One region of the Rhizobium sp. 0TCS1.26 genome, then DNA from elsewhere that is predicted to be linked to it. Evidence: predicted binding sites of a transcription regulator. Region 1 holds the regulator's gene; each other region holds the start of a gene.
What was found. The regulator LexA, encoded in region 1, represses DNA repair genes until DNA is damaged. The targets are predictions, from matches to a motif close to TGTTCNNNNTGTGTTCNG.
Positions count from the first base shown of each region.

Region 2: a site for LexA is predicted at 1,270-1,287, ahead of AAIH46_RS03150 (putative DNA modification/repair radical SAM protein). Genes of this name have one in related genera too.
Region 3: a site for LexA is predicted at 1,367-1,384, ahead of AAIH46_RS10425 (glycosyl transferase). Genes of this name have one in related genera too.

Region 1 is NZ_JBCIYV010000001.1:45,218-48,489, forward strand. Features, by position in the region: gene AAIH46_RS00250 (ComEC/Rec2 family competence protein) at 1-1,168, shown strand, start outside; gene lexA (transcriptional repressor LexA) at 1,149-1,868, opposite strand; gene AAIH46_RS00260 (VOC family protein) at 2,037-2,891, shown strand; gene kdsA (3-deoxy-8-phosphooctulonate synthase) at 2,895-3,272, shown strand, end outside.
Region 2 is NZ_JBCIYV010000001.1:655,926-659,197, reverse strand. Features, by position in the region: gene AAIH46_RS03160 (glycosyltransferase family 4 protein) at 1-565, opposite strand, end outside; gene greA (transcription elongation factor GreA) at 588-1,064, opposite strand; gene AAIH46_RS03150 (putative DNA modification/repair radical SAM protein) at 1,293-2,525, shown strand; gene AAIH46_RS03145 (UdgX family uracil-DNA binding protein) at 2,525-3,272, shown strand, end outside.
Region 3 is NZ_JBCIYV010000002.1:667,352-670,623, reverse strand. Features, by position in the region: gene AAIH46_RS10430 (PA0069 family radical SAM protein) at 151-1,308, opposite strand; gene AAIH46_RS10425 (glycosyl transferase) at 1,442-1,954, shown strand; gene moaB (molybdenum cofactor biosynthesis protein B) at 1,974-2,525, opposite strand; gene AAIH46_RS10415 (4-(cytidine 5'-diphospho)-2-C-methyl-D-erythritol kinase) at 2,522-3,272, opposite strand, start outside.

The DNA of each region.
Region 1 (3,272 bases):
CGGCCTGTCGACGGCGATCTTTTCAGTCAGCCACTTTCACCAGCTGACCGGATACGGCCTCGTCGCCAACCTGGCGGCCATGCCGGTCGTCTCGCTGGTCGTCATGCCGGCCGGCCTGCTTGGCATGCTGGCGATGCCGCTCGGTCTCGACAAACCGTTCTTCGCCGTCATGGGCCTGGGCTCGGGCATGGTCATCGCCATTGCCACCGAAGTCGCCTCCTGGGGCGGAAACACGGTGGTTGGCCGCACGCAGCCGTGGTTCCTGCCGCTGACGACTGTCGGCCTGCTGCTGCTGGTGCTCCTGCGGACGCGCCTGGCGCTGTTCGGCCTCGTTCCGCTCGGCGCAGGTCTGCTGCTGGCCGGTATGGTCGAGCCATCGAAGAAGAACCCCGACCTGCTGATTTCAGAGGATGGTGCACTGGTAGCGGCGCTCGACGGAACTGGCGCCAGCCTCAACCGGCCGCGCCCGCCGGCCTTCCTCTACCGGCAGTGGGAAAGCGCCCTTCAGCTGGGCGAGATCAACAGCCCCGAGCGCAGAGACGCACCACCCGAGCCGCCGGCAAACCCCGTGCCTGCAGCGAACCAGCAGCCAGCGGGGCACCCTGTGCCCGCGGCAAACCCCGAGCCGACGCCTGAGACGACGAAGAGCAACCCAACAGCCAGCCCGGACGCAACTGCGACGACCGGCCAGACGTCCAAACCTGTCGCTCCCGCGAGGCCGCAACCGCTGACCCGCGAAGGACTGGCGTCCGCCCGGGCACTGATGCAGGACACATTCGCCGGCGCGCCTCCCGACCGGTTCGTCTGCCTCGGCCAGAAAATCTGTCTGCTGCGAAGCGCAACAGGCAATCGCATCGCCTGGATCGACGACGCGCGCTATGCCGGGCCTGCCTGCGATACGGCCGACCTCATCATCGCACCGCGCGCCCGTTTCGACACGTGCCGCTCGAACGCGCTGATGCTGAACGGCGCGAGCCTCAGACGAATAGGCGCCGTCGAGATCGATTTCGCCGCCAGCCGCGATCCCGGAAGCTGGCACCTGCGTGCGGCGATGACCGGCATCCGGCGCCCGTGGACGCAGCATCGCGCCTACGACTGGCGTACGCGCAGCATGGACGAGCAGCTACCCGAGCGGTTGGCGCGGATGATCAGTGATAGCGGCGGATGAGGCCGACGAGCTTGCCCTGAACCTTGACGCGGTCTGCGGAAAAGATACGCGTCTCGTAAGCCGGGTTTGCGGCCTCCAGCGCGATGGAGGCACCCTTGCGGCGAAAACGCTTCAGCGTCGCTTCCTCGTCGTCGACCAGCGCCACGACGATATCGCCCGGGCTTGCTGTGCTGCCATTGCGGATGACGACGGTATCGCCGTCCAGAATGCCGGCCTCGATCATCGAATCGCCCTTGACCTCGAGCGCGTAATGCTCGCCCGGCCCAAGCATCTCCATCGGCACGCTGATTTCGTGCGTGTTGTTCTGGATCGCCGAAATCGGCACGCCGGCAGCGATACGTCCCATCACAGGGACGGAGGCGGAGGTCGCATCATTGGCGGGGATGGCGACGGGGCGGGCGGCCGAGGGTGCTTGCGTCTTGCCGAGACTTCCCTCGATGACGCTCGGCGAAAACCCGCGGCGCGGCTGCGGTGCTGCGGAATAGGCTTCCGGCAGCTTGATCACTTCCAGCGCGCGCGCCCGGTTCGGCAGCCGGCGGATGAAACCGCGCTCTTCCAGCGCCGTGATCAGCCGGTGGATGCCCGACTTGGATGCCAGTTGCAGAGCGTCCTTCATCTCGTCGAAAGACGGCGGAACACCTGATTCTTTCATCCGTTCGTGAATGAACAGAAGCAGTTCCTGCTGTTTGCGCGTGAGCATGGCGGCGACCCCCTGAAGGAAACAAATCCAGAACGAACACTATCTGTTCCACATGTGTTCCGCAAGTGCCTAAGATCCGGTGAACGCAGGCTCATCACGGATTTTCTGCTTCGACTTCGCCCTGATGCGCGGTAAAACGGACGGCAATCGAGGCTGGAGGCATGCAAGATGGACAGTGACAGGCCACGCGCGATCGACCATCTGGTCTTGCCCGTCGAATCGCTGCAGACCTCGCGGGAGCGGCTCGAGGCGCTCGGCTTCACCGTCGCCCGGCAGGCGGATCATCCCTTCGGCACATCGAATGCCTGCGTCTTCCTGGCGGACGGCACCTATCTCGAGCCGCTCGCCATTCGCGACGCTTCTCTGGTCGGCGAGAGCGTGCGAGGCGGCAATGTCTTCACCGGACGCGACGCACGGTTTCGCAGCGGCCGGCTGGAGGGCCTTTCGGCGATCGTCGTGTCGAGCAGTGATGCCGCCGCCGATCACCAGCGCTTCCTGCGGGCGGGCATTTCAGCCGGCGACATGCTCGGTTTCTCGCGGCAGGCGTTGACCGCGGATGGGACCCCCGTCACGGCAAGCTTCCAACTGGCCTTTGCCGATCTGGAAAGCGACCTGTTCTTCTTGTTCAGCTGCCAAAGGATCAACCCGTTGCCGGCCGATCGCTCGGTGCTGGAGCGGCACGAGAACGGCGTGGTGGCGTTGCGCGAGGTGTTGCTGCACGGTGCCGCACCCGACGATCTGGTCAAGCGCATCGAGACGGTGACGCACGCGGCTGGCTTCAGCGAAGCGGAGGAGACGGCCTTCACGCTTGCCAATGCGCGCATCCGCCTTGTCGCCGGATCGGAAACCGCGAGTGGAACGGATAGGGCGGTGAAGGCGGCGGCGGTCGTCTTCCATGTCGCCGATCTGACGGTGACAGAGCTGTTGCTGGCTGATAATCACCTCCCATATGTGAGGACGCCGCACCGTATCACCGTGGCGCCGGCGCCCGGTCAGGGCGTTTCGTTCGTTTTCGAGGAGTAGATCATGGGCGTGAGCGCCAATGCAGAGGTTGCTGTCGGCGAGGGCTCGTCCCGCGTCATGTTTTCCAACAGTGGCCGGCTGTCGCTGATCTGCGGACCGTGCCAGATGGAAAGCCGCGACCATGCCTTCATGATGGCTGGCCGGATCAAGGAAATCTGCGATCGGCTCGATATCGGCCTTGTCTACAAGTCGTCCTTCGACAAGGCGAACCGCACGTCGCTGAACGGTCCGCGTGGCATCGGCATCGATGCGGCGATGGAGATCTTTGCCGACCTGAAGGCCGAATTCGGCTTTCCGGTGCTCACTGATATCCACACGGAAGAGCAGTGCGCCATCGTCTCGCAGACGGTCGATATCCTACAGATCCCGGCGTTCCTCTGC
Region 2 (3,272 bases), 610 kb from region 1:
TGTCGACGAACAGGTCGGTGCCTTTCTGGTGGCGCACACGACCGAAGCAGCCGGCGTAGCGGAAGGCACTATCGAGACCGACGGCGACCCTGGCGGCCCGCTTGTCGGCTGCCGGATGAAACCGCTGCAGGTCGATGCCGTGCAGGATCACGTCGCTGTCGCGCTCGAGATAGGAGGCGGTGTTGCGGCAGACGGCGATGACACGGTCCATCTTCGAGATCAGCCACTTCGTCCAGCCGGTGTGGCGGCGCTGCGAGGCGGAGGTGAAGACGAGCTTCAGAGGCATGCGCAACACGTCACGCAGCAGGATCCCGGGAAGCATCTCGATGTTGCGGCGCGCGTGCCAGACGCGCACCGACCGACCCTGCGGCGGACGCCAGAGGCCTGCCAGCTGCGTGTAGCGCATGGAGGGCAGGTGAGGCGGCAGGCCGGGTCCGAGCGTCACGACCTTCTGCCCCAGCCGGTTCTGCACCGGCACGAGCTGGATGACCGTCGAGGTGACCCCCGACAGTCGCCGCTTGAAGTGCGGTGCGATAACCTCGACGTCGCTCAGATCTGAGGGCACGGTGGCTGCCTGCGATTGACGATCAGCCCCAGGTGACCTGGAGGATCTCGTAGGCCTTCGAGCCGCCCGGCGCGACGACTTCGATCGACTCGCCGGCTTCCTTGCCGATCATCGCGCGAGCGATGGGCGAGGAGATCGAGATGCGACCTTCCTTCACGTCGGCTTCCTGATCGCCGACGATCTGGTAGATCTTTTCCTCGTCGGTATCTTCATCGATCAGCTTGACCGTGGCACCGAACTTGATCTTGGAGCCGGACATCTTGCTGAGGTCGATGACTTCCGCACGGGTCGTCAGATCCTCGAGCTCGGTGATGCGGCCTTCGTTGTGGCTCTGGGCTTCCTTGGCGGCATGGTACTCAGCATTTTCCGACAGGTCGCCATGGGCGCGTGCCTCGGAAATGGCCTCGATGATGCGGGGACGTTCCTCCTGCTGGCGCCAGCGCAGCTCTTCCTGCAGCTTGGTAAAACCGGACGGCGTCATCGGTACCTTATCAACCATTTTCTTTTTTCCTCAGTCTCATGGCCGCAACCTGCGGCCACAAAAAGAAACAGGTCCCGGAGCAGAACCCCGGAACCATGCGACAACTCAAGTTCCGCGAAGCATAGCAGAATGACGACGCGGATGGCTAGGGAATTCGAAATAGGGCGGGCGCGGCCGCTTGCAAGATGGGTGTCATAGACAGCCGTCGCTTGACTCTTCTCGGCAGAACATTTAGTGAACGTACTAATGAAGAAGTCGCTCAAAGAACGTCTTGCGATCCTGTCCGATGCTGCGAAATACGATGCGTCCTGCGCATCGAGCGGCACGACCAAGCGACACTCCGCGGGCACGGGAGGGCTAGGCTCGACCGAGGGCTCAGGCATCTGCCATGCCTATGCGCCGGACGGCCGATGCATCTCGCTCCTGAAGATCCTGCTCACCAACTTCTGCATCTACGATTGCGCCTACTGCATCAACCGATCGTCCAGCAATGTCGAGCGCGCCCGGTTCACCCCAGACGAGGTGATCTGGCTGACGCTCGAATTCTATAGGCGCAACTACATCGAGGGCCTGTTCCTGTCGTCGGGCATCATCCGCTCGTCAGACCACACGATGGAGGAGATGGTGCGCATTGCCCGCGAGTTGCGGACGATCCACAATTTCCGCGGCTACATCCACCTGAAGACGATCCCGGAAGCCTCGGCGGCGCTGATCGAGGAGGCGGGGCTATACGCCGACCGACTGTCGATCAATATCGAGCTGCCGACCGACAACGGCATCGGCCAGTTCGCGCCGGAAAAGAAGCCCGACAACATTCGCCGGGCGATGGGCGAACTGCGGCTGAAGATCGAGGACGCCGCGGATGCCACGTTGCAGACCAAGCGACGGAAGACCTTCGTTCCGGCCGGCCAGAGCACCCAGATGATCGTTGGCGCCGACGGTGCTAGCGACGCGACCATCCTCGGCACGAGTGCGCGGCTCTATGGCAGCTACGGTCTAAAGCGCGTCTACTATTCCGCCTTCAGCCCGATCCCGGACGCCTCGTCGAAACTGCCGCTCGTCAAGCCGCCGCTGATGCGCGAACACCGCCTCTACCAGGCCGACTGGCTCTACCGCTTCTACGGCTTCGACATCGGCGAGATCACCTCGTCGTCGATCGACGGCAATCTCGATCTGGATCTCGATCCGAAGCTTGCCTGGGCACTCGGCCACCGCGAACAGTTCCCGGTCGACGTCAATCGCGCCGCGCGCGAGATGCTGCTGCGGGTGCCGGGCTTCGGCACCAAGACGGTGAAGTCGATCCTTTCGGCTCGGCGGTTCAAGAAGATGCGGCTGGAGGATCTGGGGCGGCTCGGCGTTTCGCTTCGCAAGGTGCAGCCGTTCATCCAGGCGGAAGGCTGGACGCCGCACCGGCTGATCGACCGGTCGGATCTGCGCTCGATGTTCGGGCCGAAGCCGGAACAGCTGTCGCTTTTCTGATGCAGACCATCGTTCTCAGAGGCCGCGGCGAGTTTACCGAATGGCGGGATGCGGCCCGCCGGCTGATGATGGCGAATGTCGAGCCGCAGGCGATCGACTGGCGCATCGAAGATGAGCGCGGCCGATTGACCGGTCTGGACGAAGCCGACGGCCAGCGCGCGCTGTCGGGCATTGGTGGCCCGGCGGATGCGCTCTTGCCGGCCACCGCTGCGGCGATCCATGTGCCGCCGGCCTTTATCGAACTGGCGGAGAGCGTCATCTGCCATTCGGAGCCGGCGCGCTTTGCTCTGCTCTACCGGCTGCTGTGGCGCATCCGCACGGAGCGCAACCTGCTGCAGATCGTCTCGGATGCCGATGTCATCGCCGCCCGGCGCCTGGAAAAGTCGGTCCGTCGCGACAGCCACAAGATGAAGGCATTCGTGCGCTTCAAGGAGGTCGCCTCGACCGACCCGACCGGCCGCCGTCGGTCGTTCTTCGCCTGGTTTGAACCCGATCACTACATCGTCGCGCGCATCGCGCCGTTCTTCCGGCGCCGTTTCTTCGACATGGACTGGGTCATCGCCACGCCGAAAGGGTCGGCCGCCTGGGACGGCGACGCACTGACCGTCACGGACGAGCCGGCCGTCAAGCCGGAGCTCACCGACGTCACCGACGATCTGTGGCGAATCTACTACGCCAACATCTTTAATCCCGCACGGCTGAAGGTGAAGGCGATGACCGCTGAGATGCCGAAGAAGTACTGGAAGA
Region 3 (3,272 bases), on a different contig from region 1:
GTGCCGGAACTTTTCTGGAGGCGCACCGGCGTCGATCAACGCGGCCCAACCTCCGAAGTCGATAAAGCAGCGCGGGATTGCCAGGCGGTGTCATGCCGCTCAGGATCTCGCTGACTGCCAGGTCGTGGCGCCTGTCGCCACGGCCGATCTCTAGAGCAGCGACAGCTGCACGCCGGCGCCGTCCGGCCGGACGAACAGGTCGTCGCGCAGCATCACGCCCCGCCGACCGAGCCCCAGGCGCTTGGTCGCCAGCTCGAAGCGGCGGGAAATCTGCCAGGCATAGGGACCGGCACCCTTCATCCGCTTGCCGAACTCGGCGTCATAATCCTTGCCGCCGCGCATCGAGCGCACCAGCGACATCACGTGCCGGTAGCGATCCGGATAGTTGCGCAGCAGCCAGTCGCGAAACAGCGGGCTGACCTCGAGCGGCAGCCGCAGCAGCACGTAGCTCGCTTCCGTGGCACCCGCCGCCTTGGCGGCGTCGAGGATCCGCTCCATCTCGTGGTCGTTGAGCGCCGGGATGACGGGAGCCACCAGCACGCTGGTCGGAATGCCGGCATCGGTCAGCGCCTTTACGGCCTCCAGCCGCAGCGCCGGCGTCGATGCGCGCGGTTCCATCGAGCGGGCAAGCTTGCGGTCGAGCGTCGTCACCGACAGCGCCACCTTGGCCAGCCCCTTGGCAGCCATCGGCCCCAGAATATCTATGTCGCGCATGACCAGTGCCGACTTGGTGACGATCATCACCGGATGGTTCGCCTTGGCGAGCACCTCCAGCAGCTGCCGCATCACCCGCCACTCCTTCTCGATCGGCTGATAAGGGTCGGTATTGGTGCCGATGGCGATCGTCCGAACCTTGTAGCCGTCCTTGCTCAGTTCGCGTTCGAGAAGCCGCGGCGCATCGGGCTTGGCAAACAGCTTGGCTTCGAAATCCAGGCCTGCGGACAGCCCCATATAGCTGTGGGTCGGCCGGGCAAAACAATAGATGCAGCCATGCTCGCAGCCGCGATAGGGATTGATCGAGCGGTCGAAGGGAATATCGGGAGATTCGTTGCGGGTGATCGCGGTGCGCGGCTTCTCGATCTGCACCTCGGTCTTGAACGGCTCGAGATCCTCCAGCGTCTGCCAACCGTCGTCAAACCCTTCGCGACGCTGGTCCTCGAAGCGTCCACTGGGGTTGAGCCCGGCACCACGTCCGCGGCGGCGATCGACGTCTACCCGCAGGCCGGATGTTTCCACCAGCGCATCGGCAATATCGGCCGTATGGGCAGGCGCAAATGCGCCCTGCCGCAACTGAGACATCTCAATCATGTGGGAACTCCTGCGCTGGACGTCGCGTCCAACCCGACACGATTCCTAGCCGCGAAAAGAGAACAATGCAAGAACAAAATGCCGAGGCGCGGGAGCTGTGGATATTGCTGTTGCGATGCGGTAAGCATGCGGCATGCTCACGGTGATCATCGAATGTCGCGACCAGGAGACCGAACTGGCCCAGACCCTGTCTGTGCTCGTGGCTGGCGCCGTGGAAGGACTAGTCGGCGATGTGGCAGTCCTCGATCGCGGCGCGAAGGATGCTTCGGCGCGGATCGCCGATGCGGCCGGATGCCGCTATCATGCGGACGAAGAGCTGCGCGACGTGCTTCTGGCGGCCCGTGGCGAATGGTTGCTGCTGATCGAGCCCGGTGCCCGTCCGCAGCCCGGCTGGATCGACGAGATCGCCGAGCATATCTCACTCGACGGCCGACCGGCGCGCTTTTCGCCGTCGCGCAATTACCGCCCGTCGCTGCTGCGGCGCCTGTTCCAGCGCCTGCCGCCGCTGGAGAACGGCATGCTGATCGACCGAAAGCGGGCACTTGCCAAGGTGCGCGATGGAATGTCGCTCAGCGATCTGGCACGCGGTGAAAAGGCGCTACGACTGGTCAGCGAGATGGTGCCGGCCTGGGCGGCGCGCAGCTGAGATCGCCGTCCGTGACGGCTTATTGCGTGCCACCGCGCCGCAGATGTTCGTCCAGCCGCGGCATGATCTCCACGAAATTGCAGGGCATGTGGCGGTAGTCGAGCTGCGCCTGCAGGATGCCGTCCCAGGCGTCCTTGCAGGCTCCGGGCGACCCCGGCAGGACGAAGATGAAGGTGGCGTTGGCAACTCCGCCCGTGGCGCGTGATTGGATCGTCGAGGTGCCGATCTTGTCGTAGGAGATCCGGTGGAACACCTCGGAAAAGCCGTCCATCCGCTTTTCGAAAAGCGGCTCCAGCGCCTCCGGCGTCACATCGCGGCCGGTAAAGCCGGTCCCGCCGGTGGTGATCACCACGTCGATGTCGTCGCGCAGCGTCCACTCTCTCACTTGCTCGGCGATCTGCGCCTTGTCGTCCTGCACAATAGCCCGGGTGATCAGCCTGTGCCCTGCCGTTTCGATCCGCTGCACCAGTGTGTCGCCGGACTTGTCGTCTGCAGTTGTGCGGGTGTCGGACACGGTCAGCACTGCGATCCCGACGGGGAGGAAGGGGCGGCTCTCGTCGATCCGGCTCATGGCGTCTCTCCGGCAAGTGTTTCTGTCGCCTGGATATAGGCACCGGGATGCGCGGCTGCCAGCCGTGCTGCTGCAGCCTCTGCGTGGAGCATGTCCGGATAGATGCCGAAGCAGGTGGCGCCGGAGCCCGACATCCGGGCAAGCAGCGCACCGCTCTCCTCCAGCAGCCGGCACGTCTCGGCGATCTCGGGTACCAGATCCTGCGCTGGCGCCGCCAGATCGTTGCGCAGGGTCTTGAGAAAAGCGATCCAGTCGCCAAGATCTGTTGAGCTGGGAAGAGGGGGGATCGGCGGGTTGTCGCGCCGCGTCAGGAACCGGAAAACACCCGGCGTCGAGACGGCGATCAGCGGATTGACCAGAACCATGGCGAAGGCCGGCAGGGCAACCGACGACAACTGCTCGCCGATGCCGCGCACCATGGCTGGCCGGCCGGCCAGGCACATGGGAACGTCGGCGCCGAGCGACAGCGCCAAGTCCGAGAGGTGGGGTTCCGGCAGCGTCGCGTTCCACACGCGCATCAGCCCGCGCAGTGCCGCGGCGGCATCCGCCGATCCGCCACCGATGCCGGAGGCGACGGGAAGCGCCTTTGCAAGCGTGATGCGCACTGGCGGTGCGGCCTGGCCGGCATCGGTCAGCCACTGCCGCAGCCGGTCACGCGCCCTTAGCACCAGGTTCCCAGGCTCATCGGCGAGGCCTGAAGCAAACCGTCCGGACAGCAGAAACTGGTCTTCGGTCGCGGCAGCGAAG